3 regions of the Kitasatospora sp. NPDC032757 genome follow, and region 3 is predicted to be linked to each of the others. Evidence: riboswitches for the same ligand, from Rfam matches in the RefSeq annotation. Region 3 holds a riboswitch; each other region holds the start of a gene.
What was found. Region 3 has a riboswitch for cyclic di-AMP ahead of ACZ5WK_RS16235 (transglycosylase family protein). Riboswitches for the same ligand answer to the same signal wherever they lie in the genome.

Region 1 (5,968 bases), on a different contig from region 3:
GAGCGCCGCGACGACGTAGAAGGTGGAGCGCCAGCCGAAGTGCTGGCCGAGAAGGGTGCCCATCGGGACGCCGAGCACGTTGGCGGCGGTGAGCCCGGTGAACATCAGGGCGATGGCGCCGGCCCGCTTGTGCGGGGCGACCAGGTCGGCGGCGACCACCGAACCGATGCCGAAGAAGGCGCCGTGCGCGAAGGCCGCGAGCACCCGGCCGACGAGCAGCAGCCCGAAGGCGGGGGCGACGGCGGAGACCAGGTTGCCGGCGATGAACAGGCCCATCAGCATCAGCAGCATCCCCTTGCGGGGAATGCGCGTGCCGAGGACGGTGAGCAGCGGCCCGCCGACCACCACGCCGAGCGCGTAGCCGGAGATGAGCAGGCCGGCGGTGGGGATGGAGACCGAGAAGTCGCCGGCGACCTCGGGCAGCAGGCCCATGATCACGAACTCGGTGGTACCGATGCCGAAGGCACTGATCGCCAGCGCCAGGAGCGCGAGGGGCATGAGGGAACCGCTTTCCGGAGCAGACAGAGAACGTTGTGCGTGCAACTACCAGCGTCGACAATACGACCGCTCGCCTGATACTTGCAAGCGCGGCCTATACCCGCATGCACATTCAACCCACAGTCGCCCCGGCCATCTTGCCCCCGTCCGGCAAACTCATTAGGTTAGGCTTACCTAACTCATCCGGAGGTCGTCATGAGCCCCAGCCCCACCGACGTCGAGGTGTCCGAGCCCACCGCCGCCGAACGGGTCTGCAGCCTGCTCGGCGCCACCTCCTCGGTGGTGGTCCGCGCCTGCGGCGAGCATCACGACCTCGACACCCCGGTCGCGGTGCACGGCTCCCGGCTGCGCCTGAGCGCACCGCTCGACTCGCCGCTCACCCTCGCCGTGACCCGCGAACCGGACGGTCTCGCCGTCGTCCTGGACCTCACCGATGTCGCCCCGGTCGCCGTGCGCGACCGGGTCCGCGGCCGCCTCACCCTCGCCGGCCGGCTCCACCTCGCCCACCTCGCCGACGACGGCATCAGCGTCCACCTCCGCCTGGACGTCGCCCACGCCGTCCTCGCCACCCCGTACGGCACCAGTGCGCTCACCGGCGCCAATCTCGCCCTCGCCGCGCCCGACCCGCTCGCCCCGTACGAGGCCGGCCTGCTCACCCACCTCGCCGACGACCACCGCGACGCGCTCGCCGTGCTCACCCGGCTGATCGACCCCCGACTCCTCGCCGGCCGCCCGGAGATCCGCCCCCTCGCGCTCGACCGGTACGGCCTGGTGCTCCGCCTCGACCACCCGCACGGCCACCGCGACGTCCGCCTGGTCTTCCCCGAACCGGCCCGCGACGCCGACGAGTTCGGCCACCGGGTGCACCAGCTGCTGACCGCCGCCCACAGCGGACTGCCCGCCCACCGGTTCTGACCGGGCGGGCGGGCATCGCGAACCGGCGTACGGGCCGACCCGGGCCCCCGGCACCGGGCCGGAAGCCGGACCCGCCACCGAACGCCACCGGACCGCCCCCCGGCCGAGAACCGGGGCGTGAAGCGCGTCGAGAACCCGGTCGAGAACCGAGCGGCGAGACCCGAGCGAGGCGGCGTGAACCGGGTCGAGCATCGGTCGAGGAAGCTCCCCGGAAAACGACAACGGCCGGCCCGGCCCGCGAAGTAGCTTCGCGAGCCGGGCCGGCCTGGGCGTGTCCCGCGCCCGTTGTTCCGCCGGTGGTGCGGCGATCACCCGGTCGAGCGGTCACCCGACATGACCATCCCGGGAGGTCGTACGCCCCGCACCCTGCGGTGGTCTCTGCCCGAAGGTCAGATGGAGACGCCGTGCGCCCGCAGGTAGGCGATCGGGTCGATGTCCGAGCCGTACTCCGAGCCGGTGCGGATCTCGAAGTGCAGGTGCGGGCCGGTCACGTTGCCGGTCGCACCGGAGAGGCCGATCTGCTGGCCGGCGGTGACGGTCTGACCGATCTTCACGCCGATCGAGGACAGGTGCGCGTACTGGGCGTACTTGCCGTCGGCGAGCTTGATCTCGACCTCGTTGCCGTAGGCGCCGCCGTTGCCGGCCTTCACCACGGTGCCGGCCGCGATGGCGCGCAGCGGGGTGCCGGTGGAGGCGACGAAGTCGGCACCGGTGTGGTGGCCGGAGGCCCACATCGAGCCGGCCACGCCGTAGGCGGTGCCGAGCTTCGGGTTGGCGACGGGGGCGACGTAGCCGGAGGTGCTGGCCACCGCGGCCGGGGCCGGGGTGGTGGCCGGGGCGGCCGGCTTGGCGGCGGCGGGCGCCGGCTTGACGGCCGGGGCCTGCGCGGGCTTGACGGCCGGGGCCTGCGCGGGCTTGGCGGCCTGGACCGGCTTCGGGGCGGCGGCGTGGGCGGCCGGCTTCGCCGAGTCCTGCGAGGCGGGCTTGGCGGGGGCGGCCGGCTTGGCGGCCTCGGCGGCGGCCGGAGCGGCGGCGGCCTTGGCGCCCAGCGCGAGCTTCTGGCCCGGGAAGATCAGGTTCGGGTTGGAGCCGACGACCGAGCGGTTGTGGTCGTACAGCGCCTGCCAGCCACCGTCGACGTGCTTGGCGTTGGCGATCTTCGACAGGGTGTCCCCGCCGACGACCTTGTAGCTCTCCTCGACCGGGGCGGCGGCCGGCTTGGCGGCCTCGGCGGCAGCCGGAGCGGCGGCGGCCGGAGCAGCGGCGGCCGGAGCGGCGTCGACGCTGGTGGCGCCGGTCCAGGTGCTGGTCTGCGCGGGCTTCGCGGCCGGGGCGGTGTGGGCCTGGGCGCTGATCGTGGTCACCAGCGGAAGGGCGAACGCGGCGCCGGTGACGGCGGTGGCGATACCGATGCGGGCGGCGCGGGGCAGGGCGATACGACGAGCCTGTGCGGGCATGGGGAATTTCCTCTCCGACGCCTGCGAGGTGAGCTGTCGGGTTCGGGCTGGAGTTGCCCGGCCGCATGCGCGGCTTCACCCCAAGCCGGACCGTGAATTCCGGTCCGGCGACTTACCTTTGGGTCCCCCGCTCCTGCCGTACAGAGTTCAGTTCGTACCACCGGGCAGCGGCAGGACTAGGCGTTCCACCCGGTGGCCACCCGGGCCAACGCCGGGCGGTCGCTGAACTAAAGCCCATCCGATCGGGTGAAGCAATGTCGATCTCTTGAACGGGCAACAAAAGTCGGGATGACGGTGACACTCCGAATGATCGGCTGCACAGTACGTGCACAATCGATTCACCGCGCGCCACTGATCCACGACGCTCCGCCGATTTCGGTGTCCGTCCGCATGCGATCACCTACGGAAAGCCATTCACCGACACACCCCCGGTGACCCTTGTCACGTCGGCCCCCCGGGGCGGACGATCGGGCCGTGACCAACTCCGAGGCCGGCACCCTGCGCCTGGGCACCGCGCAGGGCCGCTGGGTACTACTGGCGACGGTGCTCGGCTCCAGCATGGCGATGCTCGACGGCACGGTCGTGAACGTCGCCCTGCCCCGGATCGGCACCGATCTCGGGGCCCCGCTCGCCGCACTGCAGTGGACTCTGAACGCCTATCTGCTCACCCTGGCCGGGCTGATCCTGCTCGGCGGCGCGCTCGGGGACCGCTACGGCCGGCGCCGGATCTTCCTGCTCGGCGTCATCTGGTTCGCCGTCGCCTCGGCGGCCTGCGCCGCCGCGCCCACCATCGAGGTGCTGATCGCCGCCCGCGCGGTCCAGGGCATCGGCGGGGCGCTGCTCACGCCCGGCTCGCTGGCGATGCTTCAGGCCGTCTACCACCCGGACGACCGCTCGACGGCGGTCGGCCTCTGGTCGGGCCTGGGCGGGGTGTCGGCCGCGGTCGGCCCCTTCGTCGGCGGCTGGCTGGTGGACGGCCCCGGCTGGCGGTGGATCTTCCTGCTGAACATTCCGCTGGCCGCGGTGGTCGTGGCCGTGGCGTCCCGGCACGTGCCGGAGAGCCGGGACGAGAGCGCGACCGGCCGGTTCGACGTGCTCGGCGCGGCGCTGGCCGCGCTGGCGCTCGGCTCCGTCACCTACGCCCTGACCGCGGCCGGCGACGGGCTGACCCCCGGGGTCTGGCTGACCGGCGCGGCCGGGCTGCTGCTGGGCGCGGCCTTCGTCGTGGTCGAGCGCCGCACCCCGGAGCCGATGCTGCCGCTCGGCCTCTTCTCCTCCCGGCTGTTCACCGCGGTGAACCTGGTCACCCTCTGCGTCTACGCCGCCTTCAGCGGGGTGTTCTTCCTGCTGGTCGTGCAGTTGCAGATCGTCTCGGGCTTCTCGCCGCTCGTCTCCGGGCTGGCCCTGGTGCCGATCACCGTGCTGATGCTGGCGCTCTCCGCCCGGGCCGGCCGGCTGGGCAAGCGGATCGGCCCACGGGTGCCGCTCACCGTGGGCCCGCTGATCTGCGCGGCCGGCGTGATGCTGATGCTGCGGATCGGCCCGGGGGCCTCGTACTGGACGGACGTGCTGCCGGCCGTCACCGTGATGGGCTGCGGGATGGTGCTGCTGGTGGCACCGCTGACCGCGACCGTGCTGGCGGCGGTGGAGGTCCGGCACGCGGGCATCGCCAGCGGCGTCAACAACGCCGCCGCCCGCGCGGCCGGCCTGCTCGCGGTCGCCGCGCTGCCCGCACTGGCCGGGCTCAGCGGCGACGCCTACCAGGTGCCCTCCTCCGTGGACTCCGCCTTCCGGACGGCGATGCTGATCTGCGCCGGGCTGCTGGTCACGGGCGGGCTCACCGCGTTCACGACCGTCCGGGGCAACGTCCTGGCCGGCGAGGACCACCCGGTGGCCGAGCCGGACTGCCACTACTCCTGCGCCACCAACGCCCCGCCGCTCGACCCGGGCCACCTCGCCGCCGGGGCGGACGCCCCGCGGGCCCCCGAAACGCCCGAGGGCCCCGCCACCTGACCGGTGGCGGAGCCCTCGTACGTCTGGGAAATCGTCAGGGAAATCGTCTGATAAACCGTCAGAGGATGTCGCCGGGCGCGTACTTGGCGGCCTCCGGGTAGGTGGCCGCAACGGCCTCGACCTGGCGGACGACCTCGGCGACCTGTGCACCAGCAGCGCCGGTGAAGGAGAGCCGGTCGGCCAGCAGCGCATCCAGCGCGGCCCGGTCCAGCGGCATCCGCTCGTCGGCGGCGAGCCGGTCCAGCAGCTCGTTCTCCCGGGCGCCGGCCCGCATCGCCAGCGCCGAGGCGACGGCGTGCTCCTTGATGACCTCGTGCCCGGTCTCGCGGCCGACGCCCGCGCGCACCGCGCCCATCAGCACCTTGGTGGTGGCCAGGAACGGCAGGTAGCGGTCGAGCTCGGCCTCGATCACGGCGGGGAAGGCACCGAACTCGTCGAGGACGGTCAGGAAGGTCTCCAGCAGACCGTCGAAGGCGAAGAACGCGTCCGGCAGCGCGACCCGGCGGACCACGGAGCAGGAGACGTCGCCCTCGTTCCACTGGTCGCCGCCCAGCTCGGCGGTCATCGACGCGTAGCCGCGCAGGATGACGGCCAGGCCGTTGACGCGCTCGCAGGAGCGGGTGTTCATCTTGTGCGGCATCGCGGAGGAGCCGACCTGGCCCTCCTTGAACCCCTCGGTGACCAGCTCGTGGCCGGCCATCAGGCGGATCGTCTTGGCCAGGCTGGACGGCGCGGCGGAGAGCTGGACGAGCGCGGTCAGCACCTCGAAGTCCAGCGAGCGCGGGTAGACCTGGCCGACGGAGGTGAGCACGTTGTCGAAGCCCAGGTGGCCGGCCACCCGGCTCTCCAGCTCGGCGAGCTTGTCGGTGTCGCCGCCGAGCAGGTCCAGCATGTCCTGGGCGGTGCCGACCGGGCCCTTGATCCCGCGCAGCGGGTAGCGGGCGATCAGCTCCTCCAGGCGGCGGAAGGCGACCAGCAGCTCGTCGGCGACGGTCGCGAAGCGCTTGCCCAGCGTGGTCGCCTGCGCGGCGACGTTGTGCGAGCGGCCGGCCATGACCAGCTCGGTGTACTGGGCGGAGAGCCGG
Region 2 (5,968 bases), on a different contig from region 3:
CGGGCGCGGCCTCGCCGCACGACGTGGCCCGGCGCGGGCTGGCCGAGGACGATCCGGCGCTGCTGGACCAGCTGCTGGCGATCCCGCAGGTCCATCTGGTGGTGGACGGATACAACGTGACCAAGACCGGCTATCCGGCGCTGCCGCTGGAGCAGCAGCGGATCCGGCTGCTGGGCGGGCTGGCGATGCTGGCGCAGCGCACCCAGGCGGAGGTCACCTGTGTGTTCGACGGCCAGGACCTGGACGTACCGGTGATCATGGCGCCGCCGCGCGGGGTCCGGGTGCGGTTCAGCCGGACCGGGGAGACGGCGGACGAGCTGATCAGACGCCTGGTGCGGGCCGAGCCCCAGGGCCGGCCGGTGGTCGTGGTCTCCACCGACCGGGAGGTTGCGGAGGGCGTGCGCAAGGCGGGTGCGCGCCCTGTCGCCTCGGTGCTGCTGCTGAACCGGCTGGCCCGGCCGTAGGCTGTCCCGGGCCCCGCCGGACGGGGTGACGCCTGGTCAGCGCCGGGCTTGCGGTGCTGTGGCGATCTCGTGAAGTCATGGCGGCGGGGCGGAGTTCACGCCAACGGGGGAGTGGCGCAAAGCCTGGATCTTCACTAGGGTCTGGCGTCAAACCTATTTTCCGGATTCTCACTCGATTGGGTGAGTCCGTAAAAAGAAGGAGCCGGTCACTTGGCCTCCCACCGCCGTCCCAAGCAGCCGAGCCGCGCGCGGGTCTCCGTGCTCACCGCTGCCGCGGCGACCGCGGTCGCCCTCTCCGCCCAGGTCGCCGCCCACGCGGCGCCGACCCCGTCCCCCAAGAAGGAGGACGTGAAGGCGCAGATCGACCAGCTCCAGGAGGAGGCCGAGCAGGCGACCGAGAAGTACAACGGCGCCAAGGAGCGGGCCGACCAGCTCCGCAAGCAGGCCGACCAGCTCCAGGACCAGGTGGCACGCGGCCAGGACCAGATGACCCAGCTTCAGGGCGGGCTGGCCGCGGTGGCCGGTGAGCAGTACCGCACCGGTGGCATCGACCCGTCCGTGCAGCTGATGCTCTCCTCCGACCCGTCCGGCTACCTGGACAAGGCCTCCAGCGTGCAGCAGGCCAGCTCCAGCCAGGCCGACGCGCTCAAGGGCCTCCAGGACCAGCAGCGCCGGCTGGACCAGCAGAAGACCGAGGCCGCCGCGATCCTCGCCTCGCTGGACACCACGACCAAGGACCTGAACCAGTCCAAGGCCGAGGTCAACAAGAAGCTGAAGGAGGCCCAGGACCTGCTGAACTCGCTGAGTGCGGCGGACCGGGCCGCGCTGAAGGCCGCCCAGCAGCAGGACGACCGGGCCTCGCGCGGTAGCGAGCGTGCCGACCTCGGCAGCCTGCCGCAGGCCTCCGGTCTCGCCGGGGCGGCCGTCTCCAACGCGATGAGCAAGCAGGGCTCGCCGTACATCTGGGGCGCCACCGGCCCGAGCACCTTCGACTGCTCCGGCCTGATGGTCTGGGCGTACGGGAAGGCCGGCGTCTCGCTGCCGCGCACCTCGCAGGCGCAGGGCAACGTCGGCTCGCGGGTGCCCTCGCTGGCCGAGGCCCAGCCGGGCGACCTGATCATCTACCGCGACGACCGCAGCCATGTCGCGATGTACATCGGCAACGGCATGGTGGTGCACGCGCCGCACACCGGTGACGTGGTGAAGGTGATGAAGGCCGACGCGATGAAGATCAACACCATCCGCCGGGTCTGACGGACCGACACGCCCAGGGGTCGGGATCCGGCCCTGTGATCCGCGCCACCTCCGAGCGGGGGTGGCGTCGGCGTTCCCGGTCGTATGTGAGAAATGATCAGCTCCGCGTACGGCGCTGGTCACACCGGGTCATATTCACAAATGAACTTGGGTATTCTTCCGTCTTTTTTCTGACAAGGATTTGAACGGATCACGGTTCTGTTACTAGGGTCGTGCCTCGAACCACCGCACAGTCGATCACCCAGCCTGGGTGGCGGCGGGGGTTTACCGCCGAGTTCGTGAAGCAGCGGGACGGGTCGCAGACCGGTCCGACGGGGAGCCCAGCAGTCGGGGGCGCTGTGGAGCGGAGCCGGGGAACCATGTTCCTCCGGGGTGAATCGGCGCCAGGTCGGCCGCTGGAACGGCCGGTGAGGCGTCGTAGGGCACGCTTCCGGCCCGAACCCGTCAGCTCACCCGGTAGGCGGGCGTTGGAAGAAGGAGTCCGCCTTCGTGGCGTCCCATCGTCGTCCCAAGCCTGCCGGCCGCGCCCGGGTCTCGATCCTGACCGGTGTCGCCGCCGCTGCCGTCGCCCTCTCTGCGCAGTCCGGCGCCCACGCCGACCCGACGCCGACCAAGGACCAGGTCAAGGAGCAGGTCGACCAGCTCAACGAGCAGGCCGAGCAGGCGACCGAGAAGTACAACGGTGCCCAGGCCAAGCAGCAGGAGCTGCAGAAGCAGGTCGGCGAGCTCCAGGACCAGGTGGCCCGTCAGCAGGCCTCGGTGACCGAGGCCCAGGGCGGCCTCGCCGAGATCGCCGGCGAGCAGTACCGCAACGGCGGCATATCGTCGACCGTCCAGCTGATGCTCTCGTCCAGCCCGGACAACTTCCTGAACCAGGCCGGTGCGCTGACCCAGGCCAGCAGCACCCAGTCCGGTGCGTTGAAGGACCTCCAGGAGCAGCAGCGCAAGCTCGACCAGGACCGCAACGAGGCCCAGGCCAAGCTCGGCGAGCTTGAGACCACCACCCAGCAGCTGAAGGCCTCCAAGGAGGAGGTCCAGGGCAAGCTGGCCAAGGCCCAGGACCTGCTCAACACGCTGACCGAGCAGGAGCGCCAGGCGCTGCGCGCGGCCGAGGAGAAGGCCGCCGCCGAGGCGAAGGCCAAGGCGGACGCCGCCAAGGCCGAGGCGAAGGCCAAGGCCGACGCCGACCGCGCCTCCCGCGACAACAGCCGCACCGACCTCGGTGCGTCGTCCTCGGCGCCGGCCGCCGCCAAGCCCGCCGCGCCGGCCGCCAACGGCTCGCGCGCCGCCGCCGCGATCGCCGCCGCCGAGAGCAAGCTCGGTTCGCCGTACGTCTACGGCGCCACCGGCCCGAGCTCCTTCGACTGCTCCGGCCTCACCGGCTGGGCCTATGCGCAGGCGGGCGTCTCGCTGCCGCGTACCTCGCAGCAGCAGGCCGGTTACGGGACCAACGTCGGCACCAACATCGCCAACGCCCAGCCCGGCGACCTGATCATCTACCGTGCCGACGCCAGCCACGTCGCCCTGTACGTGGGCGGCGGGCAGGTCATCCACGCGCCGAAGCCCGGCGCGGTGGTCCGGTACGAGACCGCCACCATGCTGCCGATCTCCGCCATCGTGCGCGTCTGATCCGCATCGGCCCCGACAGGCCCGGCCTCCCCTCGTGGGAGGCCGGGCCTGCGGCTTTTCCGGCGGCTCGAGCAGATGTCCGATTGAGGGTCAAATATTCTGGTTGGGAGGGGTTTGGACTCGATCGCCCGGACTCGCTAACGTCTGCCACCGGACTCCCGCTCACGAGCCGCCCGCCCCCGGTGCGGCGGCGGGGCCGGGCCGCAGGATTGGAGCCACCGTCGCATGGCCGTGCACCGCCGTTCCCCGCTGTCAGGAGCGCACGCGCTCGCCCGTGCGCTGGTGCTGACAGCGGCGGCCACCACCGTGCTCGGCCTGGCCGGTGGCGGCACCGCCCAGGCCGCGCCGGGCTCGCCGGACACGCCCTCCAGCCGCAAGGACATCAAGGCGCAGGTCGAGCAGCTCTACGACGAGGCCGAGCAGGCCTCGGAGAAGCACAACGCGGCGCTCGACGCCCAGCAGCGGTTCCAGCACGAGACCGGCACCCTCCAGCAGCAGGTCGCCGTCGCCCAGGACGAGCTCAACCAGCTGCGCGGCGACCTCGCCACCGTGGCCGGCGCCGAGTACCGCGGCGGCGGCATGGCGCAGACCGTCCAGCTGATGCTCTCCACCGACCCCGAGGGCTACCTCTCCCGGGCCCGCAGTCTGGACCAGGCGGCCGAGCGGCAGAACGAGACGCTGCACGAGGTGGTGGCCCGTCAGCGCCGGCTCGACCAGCGCCGTGCCGAGACCTCCGCCAAGCTCTCCGAGCTGGACCAGACCCGCCGCATCCTGGCCGACAGCAAACAGCAGATCCAGCAGCGGCTGGCCGAGGCGCAGAAGCTGCTCAACAGCCTGGGCGCCGGCGAACGGGCCCGGATGGCCGCGCAGGACGCCCGCGAGGCCGAGCAGCGCGCCACCCGCGGCACCGACCGGCTCGACCTGGGCACCGCCCCGCCCGCCTCCGAACGCGGCGCCGCCGCGCTGGCCGCCGCCGTGAAGATGATCGGCTCGCCCTATGTGTACGGATCCACCGGGCCCCGCGCGTTCGACTGTTCCGGTCTGATGTACTGGAGCTGGCGGCAGGCCGGAGTGACCCTGCCGCGCACCTCGCAGGCCCAGGCGTACGCCGGTCAGCGGGTCAGCATCTCCGACGCGCGACCGGGAGACCTGGTGATCTTCTACCGGGACATGCACCACGTCGGCATGTACGCCGGCGGCGGGGTGATCGTGCATGCCCCGTACCCGGGTGCCAAGGTCCGGTACGAGAGCGTCAACGCGATGCCCGTCGCGGGGGTGATCCGGCTCTGAGCCGGTCCGGGCCGAGACCTTCCTCCACCGCCGCCGGGGCACGCCGCTGCACGCTGTCCCGGCGCGGTGCCCTGCTGCTCGCCGCCGGCGGGCTGGCCCAGCTCTCGCTGCCCGGGGCCGCCCCGGCGGCGCCCGCGCGGGCGGCGGCGGACCAGCAGGCCGAGGTGACGGCACTGCTGGCCGAACGCGCCCGGGCCCTGGCCGCCGGGCCGCCTGCGCTGCCGCTGGCCGAGGCGGGCTACCGCAACCTCGTACTCGGCCCGGCCGGCGCGCCGGACCGGCTGAGCGCCACCGCCGAGCTGGCCGTCCGGGTGGCCGGGTACGACGACTACCCCGTGGTGTACCCGCGCCGGCTCGCGCTGCTGCGCACCCCCGGCGGCTGGCGGGTCGAGCGGGAGGAGAGCGCCGGGGGCCCGCCGCCGTTCTGGGACCTCGGCACCGTCGCGCCCGCCCGCGGCGAGCACACCCTGGTGCTCGGCCTGGCGGGCGGACCGGACGCGGCCGGGCTCGCCGCCGTGGCCGACCGCGCCGTCCCGGCCGTCGGCGCGCTCTGGGGCACCGGCTGGGCGGGCCGGCTGCTGCTGGAACTGCCCGCCACCGAGGCACAGTTCGCCCGGCTGCTGGAGGCCGACCCGGCCGCCTGGACCGGCATGGCGGCCGTCACCACCGCGGCGCCCGGCGCGCCCTGGCACACCCCGGCCGACCGGGTGCTGGTCAACCCCGAGGCGTACGGCGGGCTCAGCGACTTCGGCCGTCAGGTGGTGATCACCCACGAGGCCACGCACGTGGCGACCAGGGCCGACACCCGCTCCTGGACGCCGCTCTGGCTCTCCGAGGGCGTCGCCGACTGGACGGGCTACCGGGGCTCGGGCCGCTCCCCGCAGCAGATCGCCCCCGAGCTGGCCCGCGACGTCGCCGCCGGGAGGCTGCCCACGGCGCTGCCCGCCGACCAGGACTTCACCGCCGGCTCCGCCGGCATCGCCCAGGCCTACGAGCAGTCCTGGCTGGCCTGTGAGCTGATCGCCCGCCGTCACGGGCCCGAGCGGCTGGTCGCCCTCTACCGTGCGGTCGGCGCGGCGGGCCGGGGGGACGGCCGGGAACAGTGGCTGGACCGCGTGCTCCGGGCCGAACTGGGCCTCGGGCTCGCCGAGTTCACCGACCTCTGGCTCGCCGAGGTCCGGCGGCTCAGGGGATAGGCGCCGTCCGGCCGGTCTTGCCGGGCGCGCGATCGACCGGGCGGTACCGAGGGCCCGTCCGCCGCGGGCAGGACCGAGGATCCGTCCGCCGCCGGAAGGACCTAGCGCCGCTCGCCGGCCCTCGGCCGGTCGATG
Region 3 (5,968 bases):
ACGCCTGCCACGCCCGAGAACCCGCCGAGCGCGGGCCGGGAACCGAACCCGCCGAGCGCGGGCCGGGAACCGACCCCGCCGCGCCCGACGGCCGACACGTTCCCTGCGGGCCCGCCGGCCGAACGGCCCGGCAGGGGAACGGCGGCCCCGCCGGCCGACCGGCCCGGCAGGGAACCGCGCCGATCCCCACCGGATACCGTCGAGGCATGCCAGTTCAGCCCGATTCCGCCCGCCCGCCGCTCTTCACCTGGGACTTCGCCGCCGACCCGTACCCGGCGTACGCGTGGCTGCGGGAGCACGAGCCGGTGCACCGCACCACCCTGCCGAGCGGGGTGGAGGCCTGGCTGGTGACCAGGTACGCGGACGCCCGGCAGGCGCTCGCCGACAGCCGGCTCTCCAAGAACCCGGTCCACCACAGCGAGCAGGCCCACCGCACCGGCAGGGTCGGCATCCCGGGCGAACGTCAGGCCGACCTGATGACCCACCTGCTGAACATCGACCCGCCGGACCACACCCGGCTGCGGCGCCTGGTGTCGAAGGCCTTCACGCCCCGCCGGGTGGCCGAGTTCGAGCCCCGGGTGCAGCAGCTCACCGACCGGCTGATCGACGGTTTCGCGGAGCGCGGCAGCGCCGACCTGATCCACGAGTTCGCCTTCCCCCTCCCCATCTACGCGATCTGCGACCTGCTCGGGGTGCCGGCCGAGGACCAGGACGACTTCCGGGACTGGGCGGGCATGATGGTGCGCCACACCAGGCCGGGCCAGGGAGGGGGCCAGCGCGGCGGTGTGGGGCGGGCGGTCAAGCGGATTCGCGCGTACCTGGCGGAGCTGATCCACCGCAAGCGGGCGGACCTCGGCGACGACCTGATCTCCGGTCTGATCAGGGCCAGCGACCACGGCGAGCACCTCACCGAGAACGAGGCCGCGGCGATGGCCTTCATCCTCCTCTTCGCCGGCTTCGAGACGACCGTCAACCTGATCGGCAACGGCACCTACGCGCTGCTGCGCAACCCGGAGCAGCGGGCGCTGTTGCAGGACTCCGTCGCCCGCGGCGAGAGCGCCCTGCTGGAGACCGGGATCGAGGAACTCCTGCGCTACGACGGGCCGGTGGAGCTGGCCACCTGGCGGTTCGCGACCAGCCCGCTGACCATCGGCGGGGTGGAGATCCCGGTCGGCGACCCGGTGCTGGTGGTGCTCGCGGCGGCGGACCGGGACCCGGCGCGGTTCGCCGACGAGAACACCCTCGACCTGGCCCGGACGGACAACCCGCACCTGGGCTTCGGGCACGGCATCCACTACTGCATCGGGGCCCCGCTGGCCCGGCTGGAGGGCCGGGCGGCGCTGGCCACCCTGCTCACCCGGTTGCCCGATCTGCGTCTGGCCGAAAGCCCGGAGAATCTGCGCTGGCGGGGCGGTCTGATCATGCGTGGCCTCCGTGAGCTTCCGGTCGAATTCAGTCCGGAGAAGAAGTCCGTCGCAAGCTGACAAACCCTCCGCGGACCTGCCGTCAGGTACGTGAGCGTCACGGTCTGAGGATCCGACACTCTGACGAGACGTCTCCGACACGCCGCGACAGGGGGGTTGAACCATCATCAACCCGGACATATCGCCTCCGTTGGTGGACGATCGATCACGCACCGTAATTTCTGTGTGATATCGGCGATATGAGCTTGTGATTGGTAAGAGGATCTGTCTACCCTCCGTGGAGTTCGCAGCTGCGGACCTCGTGCGCGGGACGCCGAATCCTGCCCGCCGTGTCACGGGAAACCGACCAGACCCTGGGCAGGGGCGGGGGAACCAGGTTTGTTGCCGTCCTCCACGGCTTGGGGTGAAGCCGCTCGCGCGGGCAGAAAGTCCGTGCGACGCGGCCGGGCCACCTCCCGGTCCGAACCCGACAGCTCACCTCGCAGGCGTGCGGAGAGGGACCACTTCATGCTGTTCGTTGGAACTGGCCGTCACCGTCGTCGTACCCAGGCCGAGAAGGCCATCGCCGTCGCAGGTGTGGCCGGCGTCGGACTCGCGATGCCGATCCTCACCGCCACCGGCGCCGCGGCTGCCCCCGCCTCGACCTGGGACTCCGTGGCCCAGTGCGAGAGTGGCGGCAACTGGAGCATCAACACGGGCAACGGCTTCTACGGCGGTCTGCAGTTCACCTCCGGCACGTGGAAGGCGTACGGCGGCACCTCGTACGCGCCGCAGGCCCACCAGGCCAGCAAGGCCCAGCAGATCTCGGTCGCCGAGAAGGTGCTCGCCTCGCAGGGCCCGGGGGCCTGGCCGGTCTGCTCGCAGAAGGCCGGCCTGAGCAAGGGCGGTGCACCGGCCTCGGTCGACACCTCCACGGATGCCGCGCCCGCCGCGCCGAAGCCGGCCCAGCCGAAGCCCGCCCAGAAGCCGGCCCAGAAGCCCGCCGCCCAGTCGCACGCCCAGCAGCAGACCCAGCCGTACGCGCACCAGGAGACCCAGGCCCCGGGCTTCTCCGGCCAGGCCGGCTGGGACGCCGAGGCGAAGGTGTACTGGTACCAGAACAACGGCGCCTGGTACTGGACCAGCCACCCGAGCGTCTATCAGCAGTACGCCGGTCAGGCCGCGAGCCAGGACACCCGTGCCGCCCAGAGCACGCCGGTCGCCCAGAGCGCCCTGGTCGCGCCGAGTGCCCCGGCCGCCCAGCAGTACGCCGGCCACGGCTACACCGTCCAGTCCGGCGACACGCTGGCCGGCATCGCCGCCACCCAGGGCGTCTCCGGCGGCTGGGAGTCGCTGTACGACGGCAACCGCGGCACCGTCGGCTCCGACCCGAACCTGATCCTGCCCGGCCAGGTGCTCAACCTCGGCTGAGCGGCCCCGTCTTCACGGTGATTCGACGAAGGGGGCCGGATTCGACCCCCTTCGTCCGCATCTGGTTGCCTTCCGTGGGGCAACCAGGTGAACTACCGGGGGGTAGCAGGGCCACACGCTGAGACGGGACCGAGGTCAGCGTGGCCCCGAGAGCCCGTGCGGTTAGGCTCTGGTCGTAACGACTCCGCAATCGTTCGCCCGACAGCGCCCATCGTCGGGCGAACCTGCTTCCGCTAGGAGATGCCTCGTGCCGTCCATCGATGTCGTCGTAGCCCGTGAGATTCTCGACTCGCGTGGCAACCCCACGGTCGAGGTCGAGGTCGGCCTCGACGACGGCAGCACCGGTCGTGCCGCTGTCCCGTCCGGTGCCTCCACCGGTGCCTTCGAGGCCCTGGAGCTGCGCGACGGTGACAAGAACCGCTACTTCGGCAAGGGCGTCGAGAAGGCCGTCCTGGCCGTCATCGAGCAGATCGGCCCGGAGCTGGTCGGCTACGACGCCACCGAGCAGCGCCTGATCGACCAGGCCATGCTCGACCTGGACGCCACCCCGGACAAGTCCTCGCTCGGCGCCAACGCCATCCTGGGCGTCTCGCTGGCCGTCGCGCACGCCGCCTCCGAGGCCAGCGACCTGCCGCTGTTCCGCTACCTGGGCGGCCCGAACGCGCACGTGCTGCCCGTCCCGATGATGAACATCCTCAACGGCGGCTCGCACGCGGACTCCAACGTCGACATCCAGGAGTTCATGATCGCCCCGATCGGCGCGGAGTCCTTCTCCGAGGCCGTCCGCTGGGGCGTCGAGGTCTACCACACCCTCAAGGGCGTCCTGAAGGAGCGCGGCCTCTCCACCGGCCTCGGCGACGAGGGCGGCTTCGCGCCGAACCTGGACAGCAACCGCGAGGCCCTGGACCTCATCACCGAGGCCATCCAGAAGGCGGGCTACGTGCCCGGCCGCGACATCGCGCTGGCGCTGGACGTCGCCGCCTCCGAGTTCTACAAGGACGGTGCCTACCAGTTCGAGGGCAAGGCGCTCACCTCCGCCGAGCTCATCGAGTACTACGCCGAGCTGGTCGCCTCGTACCCGCTGGTCTCCATCGAGGATCCGCTGGACGAGTCGGACTGGGACGGCTGGAAGGCCATGACCGTCAAGCTGGGCGACAAGGTCCAGCTGGTCGGCGACGACCTGTTCGTCACCAACCCGGCCCGCCTGGCCAAGGGCATCGAGACCGGCACCGCCAACGCGCTGCTGGTCAAGGTGAACCAGATCGGTTCGCTGACCGAGACCCTGGACGCCGTCGAGCTGGCCCAGCGCAACGGCTACCGCTGCATGATGTCGCACCGTTCCGGCGAGACCGAGGACGTCACCATCGCCGACCTGGCCGTCGCCACCAACTGCGGCCAGATCAAGACCGGTGCCCCGGCCCGCTCCGAGCGCGTCGCCAAGTACAACCAGCTGCTGCGCATCGAGGAGATCCTCGACGACGCCGCCGAGTACGCCGGCCGCGGCGCCTTCCCGCGCTTCCGCTCCGCGGAGTAATCGACGCGGTAGGCACGAGGGCCGACCGCGCCCGCCCGTGCAAGCCTGACCGGTGCCCCGCCGTTCACCCCGTAGGGTGGACGGCGGGGCACCGGCGCGACCAGGAGGGGATACGGGAGATGGCAGGCTGGAGGATCCCGGGCTTGGCGGCCCGGCCTCGCTTCACGAGCCGGGCGACCGTCCTCGTCCTGGTGCTCTGCTCGCTGGTGGCGATCCTGGCCTACCCGACCCGGCAGTTCATCTCCCAGCGCTCCGAGATCTCCGCCCAACGGGCGAAGGCCGAGCACGCCCGGCAGCAGGTCGAGCAGCTGCGCCGGGAGAAGGCCCGCTGGCAGGACCCGGAGTACGTCAAGGCGCAGGCCCGTTCGCGGCTGCACTACGCGATGCCGGGGGAGACCCCGTACATCGCGGTGGACCCGGCCGGCCAGGGCGCCGCCAAGTCCTCCGTGTCCTCACCCGCCCCGTCCGACGGTGAGGCCGCCGCTCCCGCGAAGGCCGCCAAGCCCTGGTACGCCAGCGTCTGGGACTCGGTGGACGCCGCCGACACCGCCGCCCTCGCCCCGCCCTCTCCCCTCCCTCCGCAGACACCCCTGCCCCCCGCTGGAGTCAGCTCCCCTCATGACCACTGAGAACCACCCCTCCGTCTCCGACGCCGACGTCGCGGCCATCGCCGCCCAGCTCGGCCGGGTCCCGCGCGGTCTGCGCGGCGTGGCGCACCGCTGCCCCTGCGGCAACCCGGACGTCGTGGAGACGGCCCCCCGGCTCGCGGACGGCACGCCGTTCCCGACCCTCTACTACCTGACCTGCCCCAAGGCCGCCTCGCTGATCGGCACCCTGGAGGCGGACGGCGTGATGAAGGACCAGACCGCCCGGCTCGCCGAGGATCCGGAGCTGGCCGCCGCCTACCAGAAGGCCCACGAGGACTACATCGCCCGCCGTGACGCCATCGAGGTGCTGGAGGGCTTCCCGAGCGCCGGCGGGATGCCGGACCGGGTGAAGTGCCTGCACGTGCTGGTCGGCCACTCGCTGGCGGCCGGCGAGGGCGTCAACCCGCTCGGCGACGAGGCTATCGGCATGCTGGAGGACTGGTGGGCCAAGGGCCCGTGCGTCTCCGCCGCCGAGGTCGAGGCCGCGGGTGAGCGGGTCGCGCGCAACCGGGCCAAGGAGCAGGACCACGCGGCGGTGATCGCCGCCAAGCAGCAGAAGGCCGCCGAGCGCGCCGCCAAGAAGCAGGCCGCGGCCGAGGGCACCGAGGAGGCCGGCGCATGACCACCACCCGGGTCGCGGCGATCGACTGCGGCACCAACTCGATCCGCCTGCTGGTCGCCGACCTCGACCCGCAGACCGGGGTGATCACCGACCTCGACCGCCGGATGGTCATCAACCGGCTGGGCCAGGGCGTGGACCGGACCGGCCGGCTGCACCCGGACGCGCTGGCCCGCACCTTCGCGGCCTGCCGCGAGTACGCGGAGATCATCTCCGGCTTCGGCGTCGGCCCCGACCGGATCCGCTTCGTCGCCACCAGCGCCTCCCGGGACGCGGAGAACAGCGACGAGTACACCAAGGGCGTGCGCGACATCCTGGGTGTCTCGCCCGAGGT

Region 1: another riboswitch for cyclic di-AMP. It lies ahead of ACZ5WK_RS29165 (M23 family metallopeptidase); the one in region 3 lies ahead of ACZ5WK_RS16235 (transglycosylase family protein).
Region 2: another riboswitch for cyclic di-AMP. It lies ahead of ACZ5WK_RS06685 (C40 family peptidase); the one in region 3 lies ahead of ACZ5WK_RS16235 (transglycosylase family protein).

What each region holds. Positions count from the first base shown of each region.
Region 1 is NZ_JBVINN010000033.1:63,058-69,025, forward strand. Features, by position in the region: gene ACZ5WK_RS29155 (MFS transporter) at 1-498, opposite strand, end outside; gene ACZ5WK_RS29160 (DUF2470 domain-containing protein) at 694-1,413, shown strand; gene ACZ5WK_RS29165 (M23 family metallopeptidase) at 1,803-2,870, opposite strand; cyclic di-AMP (ydaO/yuaA leader) riboswitch at 2,874-3,033, opposite strand; gene ACZ5WK_RS29170 (MFS transporter) at 3,345-4,883, shown strand; gene purB (adenylosuccinate lyase) at 4,942-5,968, opposite strand, start outside.
Region 2 is NZ_JBVINN010000003.1:251,848-257,815, forward strand. Features, by position in the region: gene ACZ5WK_RS06675 (NYN domain-containing protein) at 1-464, shown strand, start outside; gene ACZ5WK_RS06680 (C40 family peptidase) at 675-1,718, shown strand; cyclic di-AMP (ydaO/yuaA leader) riboswitch at 2,043-2,197, shown strand; gene ACZ5WK_RS06685 (C40 family peptidase) at 2,208-3,347, shown strand; gene ACZ5WK_RS06690 (C40 family peptidase) at 3,573-4,637, shown strand; gene ACZ5WK_RS06695 (hypothetical protein) at 4,802-5,833, shown strand; gene ACZ5WK_RS06700 (glycosyltransferase 87 family protein) at 5,935-5,968, opposite strand, start outside.
Region 3 is NZ_JBVINN010000012.1:2,650-8,617, reverse strand. Features, by position in the region: gene ACZ5WK_RS16240 (cytochrome P450 family protein) at 207-1,484, shown strand; cyclic di-AMP (ydaO/yuaA leader) riboswitch at 1,759-1,926, shown strand; gene ACZ5WK_RS16235 (transglycosylase family protein) at 1,932-2,834, shown strand; gene eno (phosphopyruvate hydratase) at 3,082-4,368, shown strand; gene ACZ5WK_RS16225 (FtsB family cell division protein) at 4,512-4,997, shown strand; gene ACZ5WK_RS16220 (DUF501 domain-containing protein) at 4,987-5,637, shown strand; gene ACZ5WK_RS16215 (Ppx/GppA phosphatase family protein) at 5,634-5,968, shown strand, end outside.